DNA from 4 places in the Streptomyces sp. GDS52 genome. Region 3 is predicted to be linked to each of the others. Evidence: riboswitches for the same ligand, from Rfam matches in the RefSeq annotation. Region 3 holds a riboswitch; each other region holds the start of a gene.
The links. A riboswitch is a leader RNA that binds a small molecule or an ion and turns the genes downstream of it on or off. The one in region 3 is predicted to bind cyclic di-AMP.
Positions count from the first base shown of each region.

Region 1: another riboswitch for cyclic di-AMP. It lies ahead of ACTWJ9_RS13475 (transglycosylase SLT domain-containing protein); the one in region 3 lies ahead of ACTWJ9_RS19700 (transglycosylase family protein).
Region 2: another riboswitch for cyclic di-AMP. It lies ahead of ACTWJ9_RS29155 (C40 family peptidase); the one in region 3 lies ahead of ACTWJ9_RS19700 (transglycosylase family protein).
Region 4: another riboswitch for cyclic di-AMP. It lies ahead of ACTWJ9_RS17395 (M23 family metallopeptidase); the one in region 3 lies ahead of ACTWJ9_RS19700 (transglycosylase family protein).

Region 1 covers NZ_CM125966.1:2,982,590-2,984,780, forward strand. Annotated here, with positions in the region: gene ACTWJ9_RS13470 (polyprenyl synthetase family protein) at 1-607, opposite strand, end outside; cyclic di-AMP (ydaO/yuaA leader) riboswitch at 1,240-1,403, shown strand; gene ACTWJ9_RS13475 (transglycosylase SLT domain-containing protein) at 1,416-1,907, shown strand; gene ACTWJ9_RS13480 (HAD family hydrolase) at 1,946-2,191, opposite strand, start outside.
Region 2 covers NZ_CM125966.1:6,368,142-6,370,332, reverse strand. Annotated here, with positions in the region: gene ACTWJ9_RS29165 (ATP-dependent Clp protease proteolytic subunit) at 1-35, shown strand, start outside; gene ACTWJ9_RS29160 (hypothetical protein) at 43-351, shown strand; cyclic di-AMP (ydaO/yuaA leader) riboswitch at 761-891, shown strand; gene ACTWJ9_RS29155 (C40 family peptidase) at 895-1,368, shown strand; gene ACTWJ9_RS29150 (ATP-binding protein) at 1,466-1,924, opposite strand; gene ACTWJ9_RS29145 (helix-turn-helix domain-containing protein) at 2,136-2,191, shown strand, end outside.
Region 3 covers NZ_CM125966.1:4,291,702-4,293,892, reverse strand. Annotated here, with positions in the region: gene ACTWJ9_RS19700 (transglycosylase family protein) at 69-854, opposite strand; cyclic di-AMP (ydaO/yuaA leader) riboswitch at 858-1,025, opposite strand; gene ACTWJ9_RS19695 (transglycosylase family protein) at 1,231-2,191, opposite strand, start outside.
Region 4 covers NZ_CM125966.1:3,817,773-3,819,963, reverse strand. Annotated here, with positions in the region: gene ACTWJ9_RS17395 (M23 family metallopeptidase) at 59-1,096, opposite strand; cyclic di-AMP (ydaO/yuaA leader) riboswitch at 1,108-1,265, opposite strand; tRNA gene ACTWJ9_RS17390 (tRNA-Met) at 1,593-1,666, opposite strand; gene ACTWJ9_RS17385 (dihydrofolate reductase family protein) at 1,732-2,191, opposite strand, start outside.

The DNA of each region.
Region 1 (2,191 bases), 1.3 Mb from region 3:
CCACGACCGCGTCGTCCGCCCCGGACATCATGGCGCCGAACCGGCACGAGACGGCGACCAGTGAGCCGGTCTTGCCACCGAGGACGTCCAGGTAGTGGTCGACCGGATCGCGTCCGTCCTGCGGCCCCGCGGTCTCCAGGATCTGACCGGAGACCAGCCGCTCGAACGCCTCCGCCTGCACCCGTACGGCCTCCGGCCCGAGGTCGGCCAGGATGTGCGAGGCGCGCGCGAAGAGGAAGTCGCCGGTGAGGACCGCGACGGAGTTGCCCCAGCGGGTGTTCGCGCTGGGCACCCCGCGCCGCACACCCGCGTCGTCCATCACGTCGTCGTGGTACAGCGTGGCCAGGTGGGTCAGCTCCACGACCACGGCGGACGGTACGACGCCGGGCGCGTGGGGGTCCCCGAACTGGGCGGCGAGCATCACGAGCAGCGGCCGGAACCGCTTGCCGCCGGCCCGCACCAGGTGCTGGGCGGCGCCCGTGATGAAGGGGACCTCACTCTTGGTGGCCTCGAGCAACCCTTCCTCGACAGCCGTCATCCCGGCCCGGACATCGGCTTCCAGAGCCTGGTCCCGCACGCTCAGCCCGAATGGCCCGACGACGGTCACGAGGGGTCTCCTGTCTGCTGGTGTCCACTGACGCTCAGACGTCTTGCACCGTTCACCACTGGGTCGCTGGTTGTCGATAGGTCGCTGACATCACTCGAGTCAGCGTATCCGGTCATGTTTCGATCACCGCCAGCACCCACATTCCCCGAACTCACCCACAGCACGCACGGACGGCACGTCACGGCACCCTCCGATATCGGATCACCATCAGATCGTTTTCGACCAGTCGACGGCAAAGGACATCAGGCGGCTTTCCGGGCACACCTCACCCATCCTCCGGGCACACCCCGGACCGCATCTCGACACACGGCCCATCCTGCCCGCCCCGTTGACCGATTTGCCGCAATTGCCAAACAGGTTCCCGTTGGCGGCAAATGCGCCCACGCGGTGCGGCCAGTGAGGTCGGTCACGCGCGCCCCGACCCGCCCACGACTCCCCCGAGGAGACGCTTCCCCTTGCCCCGAACGTGAGTTGGCCGTCGGCACCCACAAAGGATCAAGTCCCCCAAATAGCCCAAGACAAGATCAAACGGCGTCATACGTGACGCTCGCACTTGTTCCCGACATGCGCTCTCGCATACGTTCCCGGCCTGTCGGGCGGACGCCGAATCCTGCCACCGCCCGCACCACCCGTCGATCAACTCACTCACGCACGGCAGGAGCGGGGGACCCAGGTAAGTCGCCGGACCGGTCCGCACCGGGACGGCTCGGGGTGAAGCCACGCCCGCAGGGGCGCGGCCGGGCACTCTCCCGCCCGAACCCGACAGCTCACCTCGCAGGCGTAGGAGAGGAACGCACCCATGTCCGCCATGCCCGCATCCGGTCGGCGCCGCTTCGGCCGCACCCGCCTCGTCCGCTCCCTCGCCGTCGCCGCCGTCGCAGCGATCGCCCTTCCGGTGTTCGGCGCCACCAGCGCCTCCGCCGCTCCCGCCGCCCCCGTGTCGTCCGCCCCGGCCGCCGTCGGCACCGCGACGGCGTACCCCGACACCCTCGACGGCTGGATCCGCGAGTCGCTGTCGATCATGGCGCAGCACGGCATCCCCGGCAGCTACGACTCCATCCACCGCAACATCATGCGCGAGTCCTCCGGCAACCCGCAGGCCATCAACCTGTGGGACTCCAACGCCGTCGCCGGCACCCCGTCGAAGGGCCTGCTGCAGGTCATCGACCCGACCTTCCGGGCGTACCACGTGCCCGGCACGGCCCTCGACCCGTTCGACCCGGTCGCGAACATCACGGCCGCCTGCAACTACGCGGCGGACCGCTACGGCTCGATCGACAACGTCTTCGGCGCCTACTGAGACGTCCGGGCGCACCGGGACACGCCCGGCCCACGGGGTCACCCGTGGGGGTGGAGACCGGAACGGCACGCGTGGGGGCGCGTGCCGCCCCGCCCCGCCCCGCCCGTCCCGCCGAACAACCGCTCGAGGACGACGGCCACGCCGTCGTCCTCGTTCGTCGTGGTGATCTCGTCGGCCACCGCCTTCAGCTCGGGGTGCGCGTTGGCCATGGCGACACCGTGGGCCGCCCAGTGGAACATCGGGACGTCGTTGGGCATGTCGCCGAAGGCGACGGTCCGTTCCCG
Region 2 (2,191 bases), 2.1 Mb from region 3:
GCGAGGGCCTCCGGGCCGCTCCCGGTACGAGGTGAGCCGCCGATGCTGCCACCCGAACTGCCGCCGCTGCCCGCGCTGACCCGGGCCGAGGCCGAGCTGATCGACCGTTACCTCGAGGCCGTCGACCTGCTCGGCCGGATCAACCCGGCCCGCGACGGCGACACCTACCGGGGGCTGCGTGCCGCGCAGGCACTGGTCGGCAAGGCCGTCGCCCTGCGCGACGCGCTGGCCCTGATGCACAGGCGCGGCGAGACCGAACTGCACACCGCCACCCTGGCCCGCGCGTTGCGGGTGCTGGACGGCGAGCGGCGCACGGCCCGCGTCATCCTGCCGCCGGGATCCGGCAGTTGACGCCCTACCGGCCCGGTCGGGGCGTGCGCCGGTGACATGTCCGCACCGGAGTTGAAACGGACCAAAAGGCTTACCCCCAAGCGGCGTAGACGCACGACTTCTTTTCGGGCCGCCAAGGTTGCGCACCGCGCGCGCCCCCTTTCGGAATCAAGCATTCCGATGCTGGTCCGGGGCTCCTCGGCGCTCTGGACGGAAGTCCGGACGCAGCACTGTCCACCCGAACGGATGAGTGGTGAGTAACAACACAAACCCCTGGCTCAGGTGGGATTTCGGGCCAACCATTGCCAAGATCGCTCACTGACGACAAGCCCCCGCCACCGCGGCGGGGCGATCCGGGCGGACGCCGAGTCCTGCCGCCGCCCGGATGACCGGTCGACAGGAGTGGATCGGCAGGAGTGGAGGACCCGAGCATGACGGGTCGCCGGCGCGGGGATTCCCGTGCCGAGCAGCCCTTGGGGTGAAGCCGCACAGGTGCGGCCGGGCAACTTCGCCAGCCCGAATCCGACAGGTCATCCTTCACAGGCGGCTGACGAAGGGTTGCGCATGTCCGCGCTCAATCGTGTCCCGTCTCTCATGGCCCGGGCCGGCACGGCCTCGGCCCTCACCCTCGCCGCAGTGGGCGGCTCACTCGTGGTTCCCGGTGCGGCCTCGGAGGCGGCGGCCGCGAGTTCGGCCACCAAGGCCCTCCAGGTCGCGGCGGCCAAGAAGGGGGCGCCCTACCGGTGGGGCGCCACCGGACCGTCCCGCTTCGACTGCTCCGGCCTGACCCTCTACTCGTACAAGAAGGCGGGTAAGCAACTGCCGCGTACCGCAGCCCAGCAGTACAACAAGACACGCAAGATCTCGGCCTCCAGCCGCAAGGCGGGCGACCTGGTGTTCTTCCACTCGGGTCAGAACGTCTACCACGTCGGCATCTACGCGGGTCAGAACAAGATCTGGCACGCCCCGAAGACCGGGGACGTGGTACGCCTGCAGAAGATCTGGACCCGCAGCGTCTGGTACGGCCGGGTCGGCTGATCCGCGGGGGCGGCGGCATTCCCCCCTGCCGCCGCCCCCGCCCCTCCGTCGGACGGTCACCGACGCGGCCGGGGCCGCGCTGTTCCCTCGCGGCCCCCTACGGCTCCTGCCGTCCCGCCGCCGTGACCGGCTCGGCCGGGACGGCCCACGGGAGTACGACGAAGACGGTCTTGCCGCCTTCCCTGGTCGGGCGGACCCTCATCCTGCCGCCGCACTCCGCGGTCAGCCAGCGGATGATGACCAGCCCCCGGCCGTTGTCCTGCTGGACCGCGGCGGGGAGCCGCTTGGGGAACCTCGGATGACTGTCGGTCACCCCGATGCGCAACCGCTCGTCGTGGTCGAGGGCGATGTCCACCGTGAACGTGGGTGACTGCCCGAGGGTGTGCTGCACGGCGTTGGTGGCCAGTTCGGACACGATCAGCCGTACGGTGTCGGACACGTCCGTGTCCGCCGGCATGCCCCACTCCGCCAGTGTGTCCATCACATGGGCACGCGCGGCGGAGACCGAGGCCGGATCGCTCGGCAGAGTGATGGATGCTTCCAGATGGTCTGCCATGGCGACGTCGTCCCTTTCCCACGGGTCCACGGTCCGGCACGGAGCGGCTGATTCGAGTACGGTCCCGCACTGGTGCTTCGCCGCCAGACTGCCATCACCACGGGGCGTGGGCGACGATACGGCCAAGATATGCATATATCTGTCGCTCAAAACGGTGAACTCTGCGACGAGGGACCGTATACGGGCGGCCCAGAGGGAGTAAGGGGGAACGATGCAGCACGGTCCCGCGGTACGCCGCCGGAAACTGGGTGCCGAACTGCGTTCGCT
Region 3 (2,191 bases):
GGGGGAAACCCCGTGGGGACGGGGAGGGGCTCCGTGGGGACGGAGCCCCCTGGGCCTGCGGCCGCGCCTTACTTCAGGTGCAGCTGCTGACCCGGGTAGATGAGGTCGGCGTCCTCGACGATGTCGTCGTTCAGCTCGAACACCTTGTTCCAGCCGCCCTTGACGTCGTGCTCCTCGGCGATCGAGCTGAGGGTGTCGCCCTTGACCACCTTGTACTCGCCGTCGCCCTTCTCGACCTTCTCGCCGGTCGGGGTGGTGACGGTCTTCTTCTCGGCGGCCGGACGCTCGTCGGAGCGGGAGGCCTTCTGCTCGGTGGAGCGCTCGGGGGCGGAGCCGGTGCTCTGCTTCTGAGTGCTCTGCTTCCGGGCGCTCTGTTCCTGAGCGTCCTGCTTCTGGGTGTTCTGCGAGTTCTGGGTGTTCTGCGAGGAACCGCTGTTCTGGTTGCCGGCGTTCTGGTTGCCGGAGCCGCCACCGGTGTGGGCGGCGTTGGACAGGCCCTTGCCGCAGACCGGCCAGGCGCCCTTGCCCTGGCCCGCGAGGACCTTCTCGGCTATCTCGATCTGCTGGGACTTGCTGGCCCGGTCGGCGGTGGCGGCGTACTGCGTGCCGCCGTAGCCGGCCCAGGTGGAGGCGGAGAACTGCAGGCCGCCGTAGTAGCCGTTGCCGGTGTTGATGGACCAGTTGCCGCCGGACTCGCACTGGGCGACGGTGTCCCACTCGGAGGCGGTGGCGGCGGAAGCGTTGCCGGCCGCCATCAGCGGGGCGGCGACGGCGGCACCCGTGACGCCGGCGACGGCGATGACCCGGGTGGCCTTGGACGGACGACGGTGCTTGCCCTTGCCGGAAAACAGCATGGAGGATCCCCTCACCGACGCCTACGAGGTGAGCTGTCGGGTTCGGGCCGGTTGAGTTGCCCGGCCGCGTCCCTCCCGGGACACGGCTTCACCCCTAGCCGATCCGGCGTCAATCTCCGGATGCGGCGCCTACCTTGGTTCCCCCGCTCCTGCCTACGGCGCATGACGCGACGAGTGTTCCCGTGCTGCCACTGGCAGGATTCGGCGTGGCGGCAGCCGGGGCCCGCGGTGGCGAGCGGTCCTGACCGTAGACACGCGCCCTGCGGATAATCAAAGACGATCAGGGCTTCTGAGACCTATCTCTCATCGCCTTTATAACGGACATTCAGCACGAAATATGACCTCAACTGCCGCCATCGACGCGCCTTTTCGAATGTCAGCCCTCGCCCGACCCGAATCCGAACACAAGCGCCTGACCGGGAAGGATGGGGTCGGAGACCGCCGCGCCCGCGGCCTCGTCGCCCCCGCTGTACTGGGTGAGCCATCCACCGCCGAGCGCAAGGGAGTCGGCGGCGACCGAGGGACCGATTCCGGCACCCACGGGAGCCCTGTCGGTCCGGGGCGAGCCGTCGAGGCCGCGCGAGAGGCCGAGACCGCCACGCGAGGCGTGCCGGCCGGAGCTTCCGGACTCGCGGTCCTCGCGCACCTGCTCCTCGGCGCTGGCGCCGCGGTGACGGCCGGTGGGGGCCTCACTCGCGGATGTGTCCGAAGAACCCGCCTTCTGTCCCGACTTGCCCGAGTCGCCCCCCTTGGCGGAGGCCGAGGCGGAGGGAGGAGCGGAAGCGGAGGGAGAGGCGTCCGGCTCGGCGTCCGAACCGCCGGACTTGGACCCTTCGTCCACCTCCTGCCCCTTACCTCCCTCAGCACTCTTGTCGCCGTTGCCCCCGTTGCCGCCCTTGCCGTCCGACGAGGCGCCGGAGGACTGCGAGGGCGCCGGGGTGGCGGAGCCTCCGGTGCCGGACGAGTCGTACGACGAGCCGCCGTCCGCGCCGGTGTCGGCGCCGGCCTTGCCCGAGTCGCCGCCCAGGCCCGACAGCAGGCCGCAGGCCCGCCACGCACCGACCCCCTGGTCGGCGAGGACCTTCTCGGCCACGGCTATCTGCTGCCCACGGCTGGCCTGGTCGGCACTGGACGCGTAGTCGAGGCCGCCGTACTTCTCCCAGTCCGCCTGGGTCAACTGCAGGCCGCCGTAGTAGCCGTTGCCGGAGTTCTGGCTCCATGAGCCACCGGTCTCGCACTCCGCGACCCGGTCCCAGGTCGGACCCTCGGCCGCGCTGGCGCCGCTGGCCCCGAGAAGCGGAATCGCGATGGCTGAGCCGGTCACTCCGGCAGCGACG
Region 4 (2,191 bases), 470 kb from region 3:
TGACCGGCAGTCCTGACGTCGGGGGGTCGTCGTCAGGACTGCCGGGGCTGTGGTCGTCTCAGACCGTGAGGCCCTTCGACTGGAGCCAGGCCATCGGGTCGATGCCCGCGCCGGAGCCGGTGTGGACCTCCAGGTGGAGGTGGGCGCCGGTGGAGTTGCCGGTGGAGCCGACGCGGCCGATCACGTCGCCGGTGTTGACCTGCTGGCCGACGCTGACGCTGATGGAGGACTGGTGGGCGTACCAGATCTCGGTGCCGTCGTCGAGCGTCAGCACGGTCTTGTAGCCGTAGGAGCCGTCCCAGCCGGCGGAGGTGATCGTGCCGGTGTGGACCGCCTTGATCAGCGTGCCCGTGGGAGCGGCGAAGTCCAGGCCGGTGTGCTGGCCGGAGGCCCAGTAGGCGCCGGCCTGACCGAAGGTCGAGGAGACGGTGTACGAGGAGGTGGGCAGCGCGTACTGCCGGGCCAGCTCGGCGAGGCGCTCGGCCTCGGCCTTCTGCTTGGCCTCCTCCTCCGCCTTCCGCTTCTCCTCGGCGGCCTTCTCCTCCGCCGCCTTCTTCGCGGCGGCGGCCTTCTCCTTGGCCTCCTTCTCCGCGGCGGCGACGGCCTCGGCGGCGGCCTTGTCCTCGGCCTGGCTCTGCTGCTGCTCGACCTGGGCCATGATCCGGGCGTGCAGCGCCTCGCCGGCGTCGGAGCCGGAGCCGCCCTGCTCGGTGACCTCGTCGGCGACCGCAGCGATGTCGCTGAGCGCGGTGGCGGAACCCGCGGGGGTTTCCTCTTCGGAGATGAGGGAACCGACAGAGGGAAGGTCCGGCATCGAGATCGAGACCGGCGGCTTGCCGGTCTGGGCGCTGGCCATGCCGCCACCGGCGACGGCCGCTATGACACCGACACCCAGAACCGTGGAGCTGCGGGCGAGGCCTCCGCCGCGCTGCTTGCCGACGCGGTGCCGACCGCGCACGGGGCGGACGGACTCCTCGGTGGGATTCCACTCCTCGAAGGGACCCTCGTCGGGGCGGGCACCGCCGTAGACGAAGGGATCGCCGTCGTACTGGCTCGGGATGAAGGGGGCCTCGGGAGCAGGCCGGTTCGACGCCACCTGGGCGTACTCCTTTCCTTCCTTCTCGCCTACCGGGTTAGCTGACGGGTTCGGAGCAGGAAGGTCTCCTACGCGCGTATACCCTCCGTGTCTCCACGGGGGTACCGACGCGATTCACCCCAAGATGTTGGTTCCCCGGTTCCCTTGCGGGATTCGGCGCATGCGCACGGAGCCGACTCGTGTGACGGCTGGGACGACCGCGCTGCGTTATCGAACGTTAATAGAGGTAGGGGTCGGATTCCAAGCCGTTCCTCTTGATCGTTAACGATTTCCACACGGACTTAAGCGCTACCGCCGGGCAAAAGCGGGCGAGTTGACTCTGCCTCACGCGTCACATTGGACTTGACGGTTTATCAGTTGTTATGCGCAGCGCGGTGGCCCGATCACCTGGCGTGACAACGGTGCGGAAGCCGGGACGAGGAGCCGGAGCGGCGAGGCGGAAGCCGAGAACGGCCGAGGGCCGGAACCCTTTCGGATTCCGGCCCTCGGCCTTCAGTAGCGGGGACAGGATTTGAACCTGCGACCTCTGGGTTATGAGCCCAGCGAGCTACCGAGCTGCTCCACCCCGCGTCGTTGTGTCACCAGCATACGGCATGCGGGGGACACTCCGCACACTCCTTGTCGTCGCCGTCGCGTCACCGGCCGATCAGATGGTCGTTCGGTGCCGTGGCGGCCTCCTCGTGCTCGGGCAGTACGACGACCTGGGCGCCCCCGGCGGCCAGCACTCCGCTGCCGTCGGCGTCCGCCACGAAGGTGTCCGGCTCCCGCCAGGCGGTGACCACCCGCCGCACCCCCGCGTCCAGGATCAGCCGCGCACAGGGCGCCGGACGCGAGGCGCGGCGCGCACAGGGTTCCAGGCTGGAGTACACGGTGGCGGTCGTGAGCCGCGGATCCGTGGGGTCGGTCTTGGCGAGGGCGGCCTCCTCGGCGTGCACCAGCGGGTCGCCGCCCTCCCGGGAGTGGCCGCGGGCCAGTTCGGTGCCGTCGGCCGCGACCACCACCGCGCCCACGCTGAAGGCCGTCTCCGACGGCGGGCACTGAGCCGCCAGTTCACAGGCGAGGGCCAGCCAGTGGTGGTCGGCGGCGACGGGGAGC